2 regions of the Cronobacter dublinensis subsp. dublinensis LMG 23823 genome follow, and region 2 is predicted to be linked to the other one. Evidence: predicted binding sites of a transcription regulator. Region 2 holds the regulator's gene; the other holds the start of a gene.

Region 1 (5,067 bases), 1.1 Mb from region 2:
TGATACATGCCCGTGTCGCCCTGCTTCTCCAGCTGCGTATATTTTTGCAGCAGCTTAACGACGTCGGGCCACGGCATACGCGGCTCGTTATATTTGATGACCCGGCTTAAATTCGGCACGTTGAGCGCGCCGCGGCCAATCATGATCGATTCGCAGCCCGTCGCCGCCAGGCAGGCCTGCGCGCTCGCGTAATCCCAAATTTCACCGTTGGCGATAACCGGAATCGACAGCCGCTCGCGGATCTCGCCGATGGCCTGCCAGTTGATACGCTCCGCTTTATAACCATCCTCTTTGGTGCGCCCATGCACCACCAGCTCCGTCGCGCCCGCCTGCTGTACGGCGTCGGCAATTTCAAAGCGCCGCGCGCCGCTGTCCCAGCCGAGGCGAATTTTTACCGTCACCGGCAGATGCGCGGGCACCGCCTCGCGCATCGCCTTCGCGCCGCGATAGATAAGATCCGGGTCTTTTAACAGCGTGGCGCCGCCGCCGCTGCCGTTGACCAGCTTCGACGGGCAGCCGCAGTTCAGATCGACGCCCCACGAGCCGAGCGCCACCGCGCGGGCGGCGTTCTCCGCGAGCCACTGCGGATGCTGGCCGAGCAGCTGCACCCGCACCCGCGTACCGGACGGCGTGCGGCTCTCGTGATAAAGCTCCGGGCAGAGTTTATAAAACGACTTCACCGGCAGCAGGCTGTCCACCACGCGCAGAAACTCGGTGATGCAGAGATCGTAATCATTCACTCCGGTGAGCAGTTCACGCACCAGAGAATCAAGCACGCCTTCCATCGGCGCCAGTAACACACGCATAACGCTACCCGCTAAAAAATGAGGCGCTATGGTAGCGCCTCGCCACCGCGAAGGGAATGCGCCGCACGGGCGTCCGCGTGTAAAAGAGCGCCCGCCGGAAAGATTAGGTATGCTGAGGAAGCATCTGTGATCGGTAGCACAGTTCCAGATTTAATTGTATGATGAATGCGTTCGGTTAAAGGTTACTTCTTATGAGCACAATGCTGACTTCTCTCTGGCAACTGGTTCGCGCTTTTATTTTGATTTACACCTGCCTTTATGCAGGTATCGCGCTCGCCGCGCTGCTGCCGATTACCATTCCCGGCAGCATCATCGGCATGCTGATTCTTTTTCTGCTGCTCGCGTTTCAGATCCTCCCCGCGAAATGGGTGCAGCCCGCCTGTCATCTGCTGATCCGCTATATGGCGCTGCTGTTCGTGCCGGTGGGTATCGGTGTGATGCAATATTTCGACGTGCTGCAGGCGCAGTTCGGGCCGGTAGTGGTCTCCTGTTTTATCAGTACGCTGGTGGTGTTTATGGTGGTGAGCTGGAGCTCGCATCTGGCGCACGGCGAGCGCAAAGTCATTGGCCAGAAAGGGAGCCGTGAAAAATGATCCAGAATATCTGGTGGTCGCTGCCGTTAACGCTGCTGGTGTTTTTCGCCGCCCGCAGGCTGGCCGCGCGTCTCAAAAGCCCGCTGCTAAACCCGCTGCTGGTCTGCATGGTGGTGCTGATCCCTTTTCTGATGCTGACCGGCATCCCGTATGAGCGCTATTTTCAGGGCAGCCGCGTGTTAAATGATCTACTGCAACCCGCCGTCGTGGCGCTGGCGTTCCCGCTGTATGAACAGCTGCACCAGATCCGCGCGCGCTGGAAATCCATCATTACTATCTGCTTTGCGGGCAGCGTGGTGGCGATGGTGACCGGCACCTCGATTGCACTGTTGATGGGCGCGAGCCCGGAGATAGCGGCCTCGGTATTGCCGAAATCGGTGACCACGCCGATTGCGATGGCGGTCGGCGGCAGCCTCGGCGGCATTCCGGCCATCAGCGCGGTCTGCGTGATTTTCGTCGGCATACTGGGTGCGGTGTTCGGCCACGCGTTGCTGAACGTGATGCGTATTAAAACCAAATCCGCGCGCGGGCTGGCAATGGGCACCGCCTCGCACGCCCTCGGCACGGCGCGCTGCGCCGAGATGGACTACCAGGAAGGCGCGTTCAGTTCGCTGGCGCTGGTGATTTGCGGGATTATTACGTCGCTGCTGGCGCCGTTCCTGTTCCCGCTGATCATGGCGTTATGGCGCTAAAACTTGCGATACGTCGCGCATTTTGATTCTAAATTTCATTTGTTGCATAGCCAGTGAGAGTTAAATCACATATAAAGCCTCAGGAGCGCCGTAAACTACGGTTCCGGTTACTTATTTGAGGCTTTGCCATGCACCCACGTTTTGAAACTGCCTTCGCACAGCTGCCGGCTGCGCTGCAAGCCGCTCTGGCTCCGCTGCTTGCCGACCCCCATTTTCCGGCGATGTTAAACAACGAACAGGTCGCAGACATTCGCCGCCAGAGCGGCCTTGATGACGACGCGCTGGCTTTTGCTCTCCTGCCGCTGGCCGCCGCCTGCGCGCAGACCGATATTTCCCATTTTAACGTCGGTGCCGTGGCCCGCGGCCTGAGCGGCACGCTCTATTTCGGGGCTAATATGGAATTTCGCGGCGCCGCGATGCAGCAGACCATTCACGCCGAACAGAGCGCTATCACCCACGCGTGGATGCGCGGCGAAACCGGCCTTGCGGCCATTACCGTTAATTACACGCCGTGCGGCCACTGCCGTCAGTTTATGAATGAGCTCAACAGCGGGCTTACGCTGCGCATTAATCTGCCGGGTCGCGCACCGTCAAAACTGGGCGATTACCTGCCGGACGCGTTCGGCCCGCGCGATCTGGATATCAAGACGCTGATTTTCGATACCGAAAACCACGGCTATGCGCTGCACGGCGACGCGCTGACCCAGGCGGCTATCGCCGCGGCGAACCGCAGCCACGCGCCTTACAGCCAGTCGCCTTCCGGGCTCGCCATTGAAACCCGGGACGGCGCGGTGTTTACCGGCAGCTACGCGGAAAACGCCGCATTTAACCCGTCCCTGCCGCCGTTGCAGGCCGCGCTGAACCTGCTGTGCCTGAACGGCTACGCCTGGCGCGACATTCAGCGCGCGGTGCTCGCCGAGCGGAGCGACGCCGCTATCGTACAGCGCGACGCTACCGCCGCAACCCTCAACGCGCTGGGCTTCGCCGCCCTTGAACGCATCGCGCTTGCCTAATCCCCCGCTGCGGGTGTCCTGCCCGCAGCGACGAAAAATGCTTCAACCGGACGTTCGATTCTTGCTCTTGCCCGACGGGTAAAGTAGCCTTGAGTCTCTTTCCTTATTGCTTCGAGCCGCCTGAATGTTAAAGCGTTTGTTATACAGCCTGCTGGCCCTGATTGGCGTACTGCTGTTAACGGCGTTGCTGCTCGACCGCTGGATAAGCTGGAAAACCGCGCCCTATGTCTATGACGAATTGCAGGATTTACCCTGGCGTCAGGTCGGCGTGGTGCTCGGCACCGCCAAATATTACCGCACCGGCGTGATTAACCAGTATTACCGCTACCGCATTCAGGGCGCGCTGAACGCCTATAACAGCGGCAAGGTGAATTATCTGCTGCTGAGCGGCGACAATGCCCAGCAGAGCTATAACGAGCCGATGACGATGCGCAAAGATTTAATCGCCGCAGGCGTCGATCCGGCGGACATCGTGCTTGATTACGCTGGTTTTCGTACGCTCGATTCCATCGTGCGCACGCGTCGGGTGTTCGATACCAACGATTTCATCATTATTACCCAGCGCTTCCATTGCGAGCGCGCGCTGTTTATCGCGCTGCACATGGGTATTCAGGCGCAGTGTTACGCCGTGCCGTCGCCAAAAAATATGCTGTCGGTACGGGTGCGCGAGTTCGGCGCACGTTTAGGCGCGCTCGCCGATCTCTATATCTTCAAGCGCGAACCGCGCTTCCTCGGCCCGCTGGTGCCGATCCCCGCCCTTCATGAAGTGCCCGACGACGCGCAGGGCTACCCCGCCGTTACGCCGGAGCAGATGCTCGAATTGCAGAAGAAGAAGTAAGCCGCAGGATGTTATGACGGGCGCGTTCTACACAGGATGAATGCACTTTGTACATGGTGGGTGCGCTTCGCTTACCCCACCCTACAAAACCCCGCCTCATTTTTGTATACACGGTGGCCTTCGCTTACCCACCCCTATGAATCTATGCAGATTTATAAAGTAGGGCGGGTAAGCGCCGCGCACCCGCCATCCCCCCTCACTCTCCTGCTCCATAAAAAAAGCCCCCGCAGGCGGAGGCTTTTCACGTCCAGATGGATTATTTCTTACGCGCGTATTTCAGCGAATCCAGGGCGACGGCGAAAATGATAATCCCGCCCTTGATGATGTACTGCCAGTACGGGTTAATGCCGATATAGGTCAGGCCGTAGTTGATAACGGTGAAGATGATGACACCGGTCACCACGCCCAGCACCGTACCTACGCCGCCACTGAAGGAAACCCCGCCCACGACGCACGCCGCGATGGCGTCCAGCTCGTACATAAAGCCCAGGTTGTTGGTCGCAGAGCCGATACGGCCCGCTTCCAGCATCCCGCCGAAGGCGTAGAACACGCCGGAGAGCGCATAAATCATCAGCAGGTTCAACGCCACGTTCACGCCGGAGACCTTCGCCGCTTCCGGGTTGCCGCCGATAGCGAAAATATTCTTACCGAAGCGGGTTTTATTCCACAGGATCCAGACGAACGCCACGGCAATCAGCGCGTAGAACGTAATGTATGAAAGCCTGAAGCTGCCGAGCGCCACAAAGCCCTGCGTAAAGGTCGAGAAGCCGCTGTCGAAGCCGGAAATCGGCGACGCGCCCACAAAGTCGTAATAGAGCGAGTTGATACCGTAAACGATAATCATCGTGCCGAGCGTGGTGATAAACGGCGTTACGTTCAGGTACGCGATGATAATGCCGTTCACGAGGCCAATCACGGCACCGATGGCGCAGACAATCAGGATCACCAGCGGAATCGGCATGGTCGCCATTTCCGGGAACACCTTGTTGGCGTTTTCCATCGATTGCAGCAGTGTCGCCGCGACAACCGCCGCGAGGCCCACCTGGCGCCCTGCGGAAAGGTCGGTCCCCTGGGTGACAATCAGCCCCGCCACGCCGAGCGCGATAATAATACGCACCGATGACT
Region 2 (13,980 bases):
TGCGGCTTTGCTGTCAGCGGGAGCAGCGTTCTGCTGCTGTGCGGCTGGCGCAGCAAAAGTCAGGGGAGCGTTGAACGCCACAGCCATCGTGGTCGCCAGCAGCGTTACTTTAAACAGTGATTTCATCCATTATCTCCAGGGTTGGGGCCTCTCACCCCAGGGGTTATCTTTAAAAACGAAAGTCGTACTATAAAACGTCGCAACGGAAATCAACATAACCACTTTTCCGTTTCGGGCGTTATTTCAGACTTAATTTGTTTAAATAAGTTTCTTTCTGTTGAAGCAACCCGGCAGAATCCGGAAAAGTTGCGTAGAATCGCGACGCAAAGGGGGAAACATCATGCAAAACGAATCGACAGAACACCGTATCGCTGAGCTGGAAAGCCGGCTGGCGTTCCAGGAAATCACTATTGACGCGTTAAACCAGTCCGTTACCGCGCATGAGCTGGAACTCGCGAAACTACGCGAACAGCTCAAAATCATGGTGGAGAAAATCAAAGCCTCGCAGACGTCGATGATCGCGTCGCAAGCAGAAGAAACGCCGCCGCCGCATTACTGACAGACAACGGCGGGCAGTAAAAAGGGGCGCCGGAGCGCCCCTTTTTTATCAGGCTTAGTGGCAACCGCAGCCGCCGTTGCCGCAACCACCTTTACCGTGGTCGTGATCGTGGCTGTGGCCGCCGCAGCAACCGTCATGGTCGTGATCGTGGCCATGGTCGTGACCGTTCGCACCGTGAACGTGGCCGTGAGCCAGTTCTTCTTCGGTCGCTTCGCGGATAGCCACAACTTCAACGTTGAAGTTCAGGTTCTGGCCCGCCAGCATGTGGTTACCGTCAACCACAACGTGGTCGTCGCCCACTTCGGTGATTTCTACCGGCACCGGACCCTGATCGGTTTCCGCCAGGAAGCGCATGCCAACCTGCAGCTCGTCAACGCCCATGAAAACGTCTTTCGGTACGCGCTGTACCAGGTTTTCGTCATACTGGCCGTAAGCGTCGTTGGCGCCTACGTTCACATCGAATTTATCGCCAACATCGTGACCTTCCAGCGCGGCTTCCAGGCCGGAGATCAGGGAGCCGTGACCATGCAGGTAGTCCAGCGGCGCACTCACCGGAGACTCATCAACCAACACACCGTCTTCTGTACGTACCTGATAGGCCAGGCTGACCACCAGGTCTTTTGCTACTTTCATGATATCTCCTGAGTGAGGAAAAAAGACTGGCGCCGATTGTAGCCCAAATCGACGCCTGTGTACCCTTTAGCTTAAAGAAACCTGGGGCATCTCGCTAGTCGGGATGAAAAATCCCTATAACTTGCTCATCTTTGCGAACCTTCTCGCGAACTTCTTTATCCGCCTCGCGCATCTGGTGCCCGCACTTTACGCACTCGACGATATCGACCTGATTCTCCCGCCACATCGCGAGAGAATCCTGCGCCTGACACTTCGGGCAGACGGCCCCGGCAATAAAACGTTTACGCACCGCCATAGCTTAACCTCTATTCAAACTCATCCCAGCCGTCCAGCTGGCGTCGTTCCTGCTGCATCTCACGGTGGAAAATCTCTTCCAGCTCGCGCCGCGCCTCGCGCACGCGGGAGATTTGCGCGTTATCGGTATGTACCGGCATCAGCTCGCGCAGCATCCGCATATCAAGACGACGGAAATGCAACTGCGCGCGCTGCGCCTGATGCGGATGCATACCCAGCGAAATGAGCGTCTTGCGCCCCAGCTCCAGCGCGCTGGAGAAGGTTTCACGGGAAAACTGCTTCACGCCCGCCTGCAACAGCTCATGGGCTTCAACACGCCCGCGCGCGCGCGCCAGAATCTCCAGCTGCGGGAAGTGCTGCTGGCAGAGATGCACAATCCGCATCGTGTCTTCCGGATCGTTACAGGTCACGACGATAGACTCCGCCGATTCCGCGCCCGCGGCGCGCAGCAGTTCAAGCTCCGTCGCGTCGCCATAGTAAACTTTGTAGCCATATTTACGCATCAAGTTGACCGCGCTGATATCGCGCTCCAGCACCGTAATGCGCATTTTATTGGCCATCAGCAGGCGGCCAATCACCTGACCAAAGCGCCCGAAGCCGACGATGATCACCTGCGGTTTATCATCTTCCACATACGGGGTTTCGTCATGCTCATCCTGCGCGTTGAAGTGGCGCGCCAGCAGCCGGTCGATGCCTTTCATTACCAGCGGCGTGGTCATCATCGAAAGCGTGACCGTCACCAGCAGCAGCGCCATCTGGTCGTTATGAAAGAGTTTCTGCGACGAGGCGCTGGAAAAGAGCACGAACGCGAATTCGCCGCCCTGGCTCAGCACGCCCGCGAACTGCAAACGCTCGGTGCGCCGCAGGCCCTGAAAGCGTCCCAGGCCGTACAGCACTGCCATTTTGACGCTCACCAGCACCGCCACGCTCATCACCACCCACAAAATATGGGTATAGAGGACGCCCAGATTTAACGCCATGCCGACCGAGATAAAAAACAGTCCCAGCAGCAGGCCTTTAAACGGCTCGATGGCTATCTCCAGCTCATGGCGATATTCGCTCTCCGCCAGCAGGATGCCGGCGATAAACGTGCCGAGCGCCATCGACAGCCCCAGCAAATCCATAAACAGCGCCGAGCCCAGCACCAGCAACAGCGCGGCGGCGGTAAACACCTCGCGCACGCCGGAGCCCGCGATAAAGCGAAACACCGGGCGCAGCAGATAACGCCCGCCTATCAGCATTCCGCCGAACGCCAGCACTTTCATGCCGATCTTCATCCAGTCAGGATGTTCATCGCCGTTGCCCGCCAGCAGCGGCACCATTGCCAGCGCCGGGATCACCGCCAGATCCTGGAACAGCAGCACGGAAAATCCGAGCTGCCCGCCTTCGGTGCGGTTCATGCCCTTATCGCGCATCAGCTGCAACGCCATCGCGGTTGACGACATCGCAAGGCCGATACCGCCCACCACTGCCGCCTGCCAGGCGAAATCGGTCAACATCAGCAGCCCGGCCAGCACCACCGCGCTTAACAGCACTTGCGCCGCGCCGATACCGAAGATAGAACGCCGCAACTTCCAGAGTTTCGAGGGGTTCAGCTCAAGCCCTATCAGGAACATCAGGAACACGACGCCGAGCTCCGAGAAGTGCAGAATTTCGTCGACGTCGCTGATAAAACCGAGGCCCCACGGGCCAATCGCTATCCCGGCGAGCAGATAACCCAGCACCGCGCCGATGCCAAGCCGCGCCGCAATCGGCACCGCCACCACCGCGGCGAAAAGAAACAGAATGCCTGCCAGCAGCAGGTCCGAGCCTTCCATCAGAAGCCCCCCGGTGTTAACGGCGCGGCCAGCCAGCTTTCATACGCGCGGCCCTGCGCCGCCAGTTCAGAAAGCGACTGACGCCGCGCCCAGTAAATGATCAGCGGCGTCATCCAGTGCATACGACACATGGCGGCCGTCAGTTCGAAGGGACGTAAAATGTCGCTCAGGGCATAGCGGTTAAAGCCGTCGGGGCGATAAGCCGTTTCCGGCTCGCCGGTCGTGATAACGCAGCGCCAGTATTTGCCGGCAAGCTCGTTGCCGCCCACGCCGCTGGCGAAACCGCGGCTTAACACGCGATCGAACCACTCTTTCAGGAGCGCCGGACAGCTATAGGTGTAGAGCGGGAACTGAAAAACGATCACATCGTGCTCGCGCAGCAACGCCTGCTCATGGCTGATATCAATAAAGAAATCGGGATAGTGGGCATAGAGGTCATGCACCGTGACATTAGGTAATTGCAGAGCCGGCTTAAGCAAAACCCGGTTAGCCACCGAGTCCTGAGATTCCGGATGGGCATACAGCAGCAAAACTTTCGCTGTCTGTGACATCATTCCCCTCCAGGGCGTCGTCATTGTTACTATTTTGGGCTACCATGGCGGCCCCACGCGGTGCCCTAAAGCATCACGTTACATGAATATAATGACAATTTAACATAGTCTGAATCTACGGCGCCTTATGATTGTTTTCTCCTCGTTACAAATTCGTCGCGGCACCCGCGTGCTGCTGGACAACGCCACCGCCACCATTAACCCGGGCCAGAAAGTGGGCCTGGTGGGTAAAAACGGCTGCGGCAAATCCACGCTGCTGTCGCTGCTGAAAAACGAGATAAGCGCCGACGGCGGCAGCTTCACTTACCCTGGCACCTGGCAGCTCGCCTGGGTGAACCAGGAGACGCCCGCGCTCCCGCAGCCCGCGCTAGAGTACGTCATTGACGGCGACCGCGAATATCGCGCCTTTGAGCACGAGCTTAACGAGGCGACCGGGCGCAACGACGGCCACGCCATCGCGACGGCGCACGGCAAGCTGGACGCCATCGATGCCTGGACCATCCGCTCGCGCGCCGCGAGCCTTCTGCACGGTCTGGGTTTCAGCAATGAACAGCTGACGCGCCCGGTGAGCGACTTCTCGGGCGGCTGGCGTATGCGTCTTAACCTCGCGCAGGCGCTGATTTGCCGCTCTGATCTGCTGCTGCTCGATGAACCCACTAACCATCTCGATCTCGACGCGGTCATCTGGCTGGAGAAATGGCTGAAAAGCTATAACGGCACGCTGATCCTTATCTCGCACGACCGCGACTTCATGGATCCGGTCGTGGATAAAATCATTCATATCGAACAGCAAAATATGTTCGAGTACACCGGCAACTACAGCTCGTTTGAGCGCCAGCGCGCCACGCGTCTCGCCCAGCAGCAGGCGACCTACGAAAGCCAGCAGCAGCGCGTCGCGCATCTGCAAAGCTTCATCGACCGCTTTAAAGCCAAAGCGTCCAAGGCGAAGCAGGCCCAGAGCCGCATCAAAATGCTGGAGCGCATGGAGCTGATTGCGCCTGCGCATGTCGATAACCCGTTCCACTTCAGCTTCCGCGCGCCGGAAAGCCTGCCTAACCCGCTGCTGAAGATGGAAAAAGTCAGCGCCGGTTATGGCGAACGCACCATTCTGAACTCCATCAAGCTCAACCTGGTGCCCGGCTCGCGCATCGGCCTGCTGGGGCGCAACGGCGCGGGTAAATCAACGCTTATCAAACTGCTGGCGGGCGAGCTGGCGCCGGTCAGCGGCGATATCGGCCTCGCCAAAGGCATCAAACTTGGCTACTTCGCGCAGCACCAACTGGAATTTTTACGGGCCGACGAGTCGCCGCTGCAACATCTGGCGCGCATCGCCCCGCGTGAAACCGAACAGCAGCTGCGCGACTATCTCGGCGGCTTCGGCTTCCAGGGCGATAAAGTCACGGAAGCGACCGAACGTTTCTCCGGCGGCGAGAAGGCGCGTCTGGTGCTCGCGCTCATCGTCTGGCAGCGCCCTAACCTGCTGCTGCTTGATGAACCGACCAACCACCTCGACCTCGATATGCGCCAGGCGCTCACCGACGCGCTGATCGAATTTGAAGGCGCGCTGGTGGTGGTCTCGCACGACCGTCACCTGATTCGCTCCACCACCGACGATCTCTATCTGGTGCATGATGGCAAGGTCGAGCCTTTCGACGGCGATTTGGACGACTATCAGCAGTGGCTGAGCGACGTGCAGAAGCAGGAGAACCAGGGCGACGATGCCAGCCGCGAGAAAGACAACGGCAACAGCGCCCAGGCGCGTAAAGATCAGAAGCGCCGCGAGGCGGAGCTGCGCACCCAGACGCAGCCGCTGCGCAAAGAGATAACCCGTCTGGAAAAAGAGATGGAAAAGCTCAACGCCACGCTCGCGGCCGTTGAAGAGAAGCTCGGCGACAGCGCCATTTACGATCCGGCTCGCAAAGCGGAGATGAATGAATGCCTGCAAACGCAGGCGAAGACCAAAGCGGCGCTGGAAGAGTGCGAAATGGCGTGGCTGGACGCCCAGGAGCAGCTGGAAGCGATGCTGCAAAACGACTAACCGGGCCCGCAGGCCCGGTTGGCTTGATTAACGCTGCGCCGCCAGCCGCTGGCGCAGCGTTTCCAGATGTTCCACGCCGTGCAGTTTGCCATCCAGGAAGCGGGTTTTCAGCTCGCCCTGCTGTTCCTGCTCCAGCGTCTGCTCGTCAAACAGCTGATACTCCCCTTCGTTGTTACGCTCCACCCGCAGGAGGCCGCGCGCTGAACGTTTCAGACCGTTGTCGGTTTTCGGCTCTTTGAAAATCATGCGGCCGACGCCGTTCACTTCACCGTAGGTGGCTTTCATCGCAAAGCCGAAGGTGTCGCGGGTGTTGTACTGGTAGGTAAACGAACCCACGCCGAACACCACGTTCGAACTGGCGAAGCCTTTCGCCGCCAGACGGCGCAGGATCTCTTCGGCGCGTTCCAGGGTGATGGAATCGCCGTAAATCAGGCCCACGTGCGGGTCGAGCACTTTAAAGCCTTTATCATTCACTGTGCCGCCGAAAATCTCCCACAGCACTTCTACCGAGCCTTTCTCTTCCGGCGTGCGGTCAGCGCGGGTGTCGTCATCCGCGCCGGTGCCGCACAGGATCTCTACCGGGTCGCCGCTGTCCGGGCGGAACACCACGCGGCCGTCACGCGCCATGATCTGCGTTTTCAGCTCCCGGGTATACTCGGTGATAACGCGCCAGTAATCCCAGGTATCGGACACAATCGAGACAAAGCCGTTCGGGTAGAGAGAGCAAATCAGGCGGCGGAACGTCTCGATCTCGCTCTCTTTCTCGCCCATGCACATCACGCTGTGCTCGGTCGCCGGAATAGAGGCGGCAATAAAACATTCCTGTCCCTGGGTGTAATAATCGCGGGCGTAGAGCATCGACGGAATATTATCGGTGCCTTTAAAGCTCAGCAGATGGCCGCTGCCCGCCTGCGCGGTATCCTGCAAGCCCGACATCCCGCGAAAGGAGAAGTCGTGGCACTGGAAATCCAGGTGGCTTACGTCAGAGCAGGTTTTCTCTGCCCAGTGTTCGCAGATTTTACGGTAGTGGTGCGCAATCGTGGCGTTGGTGGACGATTTCCACAGCTCCGCGGAGAGCACGGTTTCCAGGTAGTTCACCAGCCAGAAAAATTCCGGGATCGTGTTGGTGATGGTCAGCACCGGCACTTTCATCGCCACCTTGCTGCCTTCATCCAGCGCTTTGATATGCAGCGGCAGATAACCGAGCTGATGCAGCGCGCGAATATGATCTGCGCTCACCGCGCCTTTGCCGATATAGCTGTCCATCACGGCCTGATATTCGTCGACCACTTCCGCCTGCGGGCGGGCGAAAAACTGCTCGTTAAAGAGATCCACCAGGAACCACTGCAGGAATCCTTGTAAACCGAAGAACACCAGCTTGCCGTCCGCCACCGGAGAGTGGAAATGATTATCGCTGCGTGGCGTGAAGTTGGAATACACTTTGGTGGTGCCAGCCGGATACTGTTCGCGATGCGACACTTTGTAGCCATCAATAGCCAGAATCGGATTCATCTTCATCTCCCTTCTCCTTACGCGTTATAAATAGTATTGATATCAATCATTTCTACCCGATCCTGCGCCAGTGTCGCAGGCGCGAAAGAGGTGGTCGTATACAGCTGGTCAATGCCGTTATTCAGCAGGTTCTCGACGCCTTTGGAAAATACGCCGTGGGTAACGTACAGGCTGACGCTGCGGGCGCCCGCGTCGCGCAGCACCTGGGCGGAGCCGATAAACGTGCCGCCCGCGTCGCACAGGTCATCGACAATCAGCACCGCCTTGCCCTGCACATCGCCATCTACCAGACGAAAGCCAGTCAGCGCGCCGGTGGCGACATTGCGCTGTTTGGTCAGCGTGGCGAAGCCTTCAGCCCCGACCGCCTGCGCTACCGCGTGGATTTTTTTCAGCGCGCCGGCGTCCGGCGCGACCAGCATCAGCTCACCGGCCTTCAGGGCACTGACGAGCGTCGGGCTTTGCATCAGGCAGCGCTCCTGCGGGATGGCCACGAGATTATCGATGGCGGCCGCGGCGGCTTCACTGTGTGGATCCAGCACCAGCACTTTGTCGAAACCGAGCGTGTTTAGCTGGCGGGCAAACACTTTCAGCGCAAAGCTGTCGCCCGGCTGCATATGTCTGTCCTGGCGGGCATACGGCAGCCACGGCAGTTCCAGATGGCTGAAGCGGACATCGCAATGCTGACGTACTGCGTCGGTCAACTGCGCCAGCAGCATAAAGTCGTCCATCGTTTTCATGGCGGCGGCGCGAATACGCATCAGCGAGGCGACGCGAGGCAGCTCGCCGGTCACTTTCGCCCATACGGCGCCGTCAGGAAAACGCCCGGTCTGTGTTGCTATCTCTTGTCCGTCTACCATCAGTTGCGTCTGCATCATGTTCGCCCCGGTTAATGAGTTAATGTCCTTGCGACACATTTAATATTGTCCAAGAGACACTAATAAGCAAGCGAAAAATTCGCCGGCGTGGTTAAAAAATAGCATGTTGCTGAAAAATAAAGCAATAAAGGTTTGCTTTGCCCCGCTCTGTCGGGCTGGTAAACTTGTCTCTGAGACAATTAAACGGAGCGGCGCATGACCACTGAAGCAGAATATCTGGAAAACTACGATCCTGCGCGGTTCCCTTCGCCACTGGTAACCGTGGACAGCGTGCTGTTCACCCTGCATGACCAGGCGCTCTGTGTCCTGCTGGTGCAGCGCGCGCGTCAGCCGCAGCAGGGGCGCTGGGCGTTGCCGGGCGGCTTTATCGATATGCAAAAAGACGCCTCAACGCACGCCACGGCGCTACGCAAGCTGACCGAAAAAACCGGCGTGCGCCCGTCATGGCTGGAGCAGCTGGAGACCTTTTCCGGCCCGGATCGCGACCCGCGCGGCTGGAGCCTGACGACCGCGTGGTTTGCGCTTATCGCCTGGGTCGACTGCCAGCCGCATATCGCGTCGGTCAGCGATGCGCAGTGGGTGCCGGTGACGGCGCTGGATACCCTCGCGCTGGCGTTCGATCACCGCGCGATTATCGAGGCGGCGCTGCGCCGCTTACGCCAGAAGACGATGTACTCGCTTCTGCCGGTATACTGCCTGCCGGAATGCTTTACCCTGAGCCAGCTGCAGGAGGCGACGGAGATTATTCTCGGCCAGCCTATCCAGCGCAAAAGCCTGATCCGCCGCTTTGAGGCCTCGGGCATGTTTGAAGAGACCGGCGAGAGCGTCGCCACCGGCGCGCGTAAAGCCCGGCTCTGGCGGCGCAAGCCGGATGCGGATATTCATCTTTTCTCGCGCAATTTGCTGGCTGAGTGATCCGCATCAAACCATCAACAAAATGAATAACAATCGTTATAGTAGTTAGCGAACTAACCAACAGACAGCGTGCCATGGCCGACATTACCCCCGCAGAACTCCCTGCACTGAACACCGATTCTTCACACTTTCAGCCAATGCCGGGAGTCAGCAATCCGCATCTGCAAACCATGCTGCCGCGCGTTCTGCGCCGCCGGTTGCAGTTTGAGCCGCACTGGCAGCGGCTCGATTTGCCGGACGGCGATTTCGTCGACCTCGCGTTTAGCGAAAACCCGGAACAGGCGCGCCATAAGCCGCGACTGGTGGTGTTCCACGGACTGGAAGGCAGCCTGCACAGCCCCTATGCACACGGGCTTATCCACGCAGCGAAACAGCGCGGATGGCTCGGCGTGGTGATGCATTTTCGCGGTTGCAGCGGCGTGCCGAACAAATTGGGACGTATCTATCATTCAGGCGAAACCGAAGACGGCACCTTTTTCCTGCGCTGGCTCGATGAACGCTTCGGCACGGTGCCGACAGCGGCGGTCGGGTACTCGCTCGGCGGCAATATGCTCGGCTGCCTGATGGCGGAGATTGACGCCGCCTTCCCGCTTACCGCCGGGGTCATTGTTTCCGCGCCGTTTATGCTGGAGCACTGCTGCAATCATATGGAAAAAGGGTTTTCGCGCTTTTATCAGTTCTATCTGCTGAACCTGCTGAAAGCCAACGCGACCCGCAAGCTGAAGGCCTGGCCTGGCACGCTGCCCGTCGACCTCGCCCAGCTTAAACGCCTGCGCCGCATTCGCGATTTCGACGATCTCATCACCTCGAAGATCCACGGCTACCGCGATGCCGTCGATTATTACCAGCAGTGCAGCGCCCTGCCGCGGCTCGCGGCGATTACTCGTCCGACGCTGATTATCCACGCCAAAGATGACCCGTTTATGGATCATCATGTGATCCCCGACACGACCACGCTGCCTGCTAATATTGAGTATCAGCTGACGGAGCACGGCGGTCACGTGGGCTTCGTCGGCGGCACGCTGCGTCAGCCGAAAATGTGGCTTGAGCAGCGCATTCCTGACTGGTTAACCCCTTATCTGGACCGATAAATGATCATTCCCTGGCAAGACATCGCGCCCGACACGCTGGAGCGCCTGATTGAAGCCTTCGTCTTGCGCGAAGGCACCGATTATGGTGAACATGAACGCTCGCTTGAGCAAAAGGTCGCCGATGTACGGCGTCAGTTGCAAAGCGGCGAAGCCGTTCTGGTGTGGTCTGAACTGCACGAAACGGTCAATATCATGCCGCGCTCGCAGTTTCGCGGTTAACGTTGCCAGGCGGAGCCTTGCCCCGCCGCTTCAGGGAGTTGTCTCGCTATGTCTGCCAAACATCCGGTTATCGCCGTCACGGGCTCCAGCGGCGCGGGCACCACGACCACCAGCCTCGCGTTTCGTAAAATCTTCGCCCAGCTGAATCTTCACGCCGCCGAAGTGGAAGGCGACAGCTTTCACCGTTATACGCGCCCGGAAATGGACATGGCAATTCGCAAGGCGCGCGATCTGGGCCGCCATATCAGCTATTTCGGCCCGGAGGCGAATGATTTCGGCCTGCTGGAGCAAACCTTTGTGGAATACGGCCTGACCGGCAAAGGGCAGTCGCGCAAATATCTGCACACCTACGATGAAGCCGTGCCCTGGAACCAGGTGCCGGGCACCTTTACGCCCTGGCAGCCGCTGCCGGAACCGACCGACGTGCTGTTTTATGAAGGCCTGCACGGCGGCGTGGTGACGCCGCAGAACGACGTGGCGAAGCATGTCGATTTACTGGTGGGCGTGGTGCCTATCGTCAACCTGGAGTGGATCCAGAAAATGATCCGCGATACCAGCGAGCGCGGGCATTCCCGCGAGGCGGTGATGGACTCCGTGGTGCGTTCGATGGAGGATTACATCAACTACATCACGCCGCAGTTCTCGCGCACGCATATCAACTTCCAGCGCGTGCCAACGGTGGACACCTCTAACCCGTTCGCCGCCAAAAGCATTCCGTCGCTCGACGAAAGCTTCGTGGTTATCCATTTCCGCAACCTGGACAATATCGATTACCCCTGGCTGCTCGCGATGTTGCAGGGCTCGTTTATTTCGCACATCAATACGCTGGTGGTGCCGGGCGGCAAAATGGGGCTGGCGATGGAACTCATCATGCTGCCGCTGGTGCAGCGACTGATGGAAGGCAAGGAGATACAGTAACGCCGTATCGATAAGCCGTTGGGCGGGTCAGCGCAGCGCCGCCCGCCGTCACACGCTTACCCTTCTGTCACTTCGTACGAATGGGTAATATTCACGCCCTTGCCAAGCATCAAGGCGACCGAACAATACTTCTCCGCCGACAGGTCTACCGCACGCGCAACCGCCGCATCTTTCAACTCTTTACCCGTCACAACGAAATGCAGGTTGATATGCGTAAACAGGCGCGGCGCCTCTTCGCGACGCTCGGAGGTGAGCTTCACTTCGCAGTCGGTCACGTCGTGACGGCCTTTTTGCAGAATAGAGACCACGTCGATCGCGCTGCAGCCGCCGGCGGCCATCAGCACCATTTCCATCGGGCTCGGCGCTTTGTCGCCGGAGTTGCCATCCATCAGGATCTGGTGCCCTGACGCCGACTCGCCCAGGAAGGTTAAGCCTTCCACCCATTTCACTCGTGCGTGCATGATAATCGCTCCAGGCTATTCATTTTACTGACAGATTACTCGGCCCCGTCATAAGAGGCAACGGAAGGCGACCTGCGTCAAGCTGAAACGAGACAACAGGAGACACCTGTGAAAAGCTATGCTAAAACAGTCTGGATGCAGCGGCGATACATTGATGTTACGCATGTATGCAGAGGAGAGACAATTTATCGGCTGCGACGTCCACGGACAGCCAACTTCCCTGGATGCGGGAAGATGATGATTGCAAAGCCAGACAGGGGTTACGCGCCCTGTCTTTGGAGCCAGTTTAAAACAGAGGATAACCGCGCATGGTGCTTGGCAAACCGCAAACAGACCCGACTCTTGAATGGTTCTTGTCTCATTGCCACATTCATAAGTATCCATCTAAGAGCACGCTGATTCACCAGGGTGAAAAAGCGGAGACGCTGTACTACATCGTCAAAGGCTCAGTGGCAGTGCTGATCAAAGATGAAGAGGGCAAGGAGATGATCCTCTCGTACCTGAACCAGGGAGACTTCATCGGCGAACTGGGTTTGTTCGAGGAAGGTCAGGAGCGCAGCGCCTGGGTTCGCGCTAAAACTGCCTGTGAAGTGGCTGAGATCTCTTACAAAAAATTCCGTCAGCTGATTCAGGTAAACCCGGATATTCTGATGCGTCTCTCTTCGCAGATGGCGCGTCGCCTGCAGGTCACCTCTGAAAAAGTCGGTAACCTGGCGTTCCTCGACGTGACGGGCCGCATCGCGCAGACGCTGCTGAATCTCGCCAAACAGCCGGACGCCATGACTCACCCGGACGGCATGCAGATCAAAATCACCCGTCAGGAAATCGGCCAGATCGTGGGCTGCTCCCGCGAAACCGTGGGCCGTATCCTGAAGATGCTTGAAGATCAGAACCTGATCTCCGCGCACGGAAAAACCATCGTGGTTTACGGAACCCGCTAAGGTTCCTGAAAAAAACGGCGTGTCGCTTCGGTAACACGCCGTTTTTGTTTCTATACTTCTCCCCTATGTGGCGTCGTCTTATCTATCACCCTGAAATCAATTACGCTTTGCGGCAAACGCTGATCTTAAGCCTGCCGGTCGCAGTGGGATTGCTGCTGGGTCACTTACAACAGGGGCTGTTGTTCTCGCTGGTGCCCGCGTGCTGCAACATTGCCGGTCTCGATACCCCGCATAAACGCTTCTTCAAACGGCTCATCATCGGCGCGTCGCTGTTTGCGTTAAGCAGCCTCGCCGTGCAGTTTCTGCTGTTGCAGGCGGTGCCGCTGCCGCTCATTCTGCTGATGCTGGCGCTGCTGCTCGGCGTGACAGCGGAAATCAGCCCGCTGCATGCACGCCTGTTGCCCGCATCGCTTATCGCGGCGATTTTCACGTTAAGCCTCGCCGGGAATATGCCCGTCTGGCAGCCGATGCTGCTCTATGTTCTCGGCACGCTCTGGTATGGCGCGTTTAACGGCTTCTGGTTCTGGCTATGGCGCGAACAGCCACTGCGCGAGTCGTTAAGCCTGATTTATCAAAGCCTCGCCGACTACTGCGAGGCTAAATACAGCCTGCTGACGCGCCATACCGACCCGGAGCAGGCCTTGCCGCCCCTGCTGGTGCATCAGCAAAAAGTGGTGGATCAGATAAGCCAATGCTATCAGCAGTTGCAGATGCTGGCCGCGACCCGACAGAACGGCTACAAGCGCCTGCTGCGCGCCTTTCAGGTGGCGCTCGATCTCCAGGAGCATATCTCGGTCTCGCTGCATCAACCCGGTGAAGTGCAAAAGCTGGTGGAGCGCAGCCACGCTGAAGAGGTGCTGCGCTGGACGGCGCAAACCGTGGCGACGCGCCTGCGCACGCTCTCCGACGATATCCTCTATCACCGCTATTCGCGCCGCTTCACGATGGACAAGCAGATCGAGGCGCTCGCAAAAATCGCCCGCCAGCACCCTGACAACCCGGTCGGGCAGTTTTGCGAATACCATTTCAGCCGCATCGCCCGTGTGCTGCGTACCCAGCGCCCGCTTTATGCCCGCGATTTAATGGACAACGGTCAGCGCCGCCTGCCGCTCCTGCCCGCGCTGAAAAGCTATCTGTCGTTCAAATCGGCGGCGCT

The links. The regulator CRP, encoded in region 2, controls carbon source genes, mostly activating them, when cyclic AMP is high. The targets are predictions, from matches to a motif close to ATGTGANNNNNNTCACAT.
Region 1: the regulator CRP is predicted to act here: its motif matches at 2,145-2,162, upstream of cdd (cytidine deaminase).

The regions. Positions count from the first base shown of each region.
Region 1 is NZ_CP012266.1:2,949,859-2,954,925, forward strand. It holds gene dusC (tRNA dihydrouridine(16) synthase DusC) at 1-806, opposite strand, end outside; gene AFK67_RS13505 (CidA/LrgA family protein) at 998-1,399, shown strand; gene AFK67_RS13510 (CidB/LrgB family autolysis modulator) at 1,396-2,091, shown strand; gene cdd (cytidine deaminase) at 2,220-3,104, shown strand; gene sanA (outer membrane permeability protein SanA) at 3,229-3,942, shown strand; gene mglC (galactose/methyl galactoside ABC transporter permease MglC) at 4,199-5,067, opposite strand, start outside.
Region 2 is NZ_CP012266.1:4,067,796-4,081,775, forward strand. It holds gene fkpA (FKBP-type peptidyl-prolyl cis-trans isomerase) at 1-126, opposite strand, end outside; gene AFK67_RS18900 (SlyX family protein) at 341-559, shown strand; gene slyD (peptidylprolyl isomerase) at 614-1,192, opposite strand; gene AFK67_RS18910 (YheV family putative zinc ribbon protein) at 1,287-1,487, opposite strand; gene kefB (glutathione-regulated potassium-efflux system protein KefB) at 1,498-3,303, opposite strand; gene kefG (glutathione-regulated potassium-efflux system ancillary protein KefG) at 3,303-3,854, opposite strand; gene AFK67_RS18925 (ABC transporter ATP-binding protein) at 3,982-5,892, shown strand; gene AFK67_RS18930 (nicotinate phosphoribosyltransferase) at 5,920-7,410, opposite strand; gene prs (ribose-phosphate diphosphokinase) at 7,422-8,279, opposite strand; gene AFK67_RS18940 (NUDIX hydrolase) at 8,475-9,194, shown strand; gene AFK67_RS18945 (hydrolase) at 9,269-10,285, shown strand; gene AFK67_RS18950 (YheU family protein) at 10,286-10,504, shown strand; gene AFK67_RS18955 (phosphoribulokinase) at 10,553-11,422, shown strand; gene AFK67_RS18960 (OsmC family protein) at 11,479-11,883, opposite strand; gene crp (cAMP-activated global transcriptional regulator CRP) at 12,192-12,824, shown strand; gene AFK67_RS18970 (YccS/YhfK family putative transporter) at 12,890-13,980, shown strand, end outside.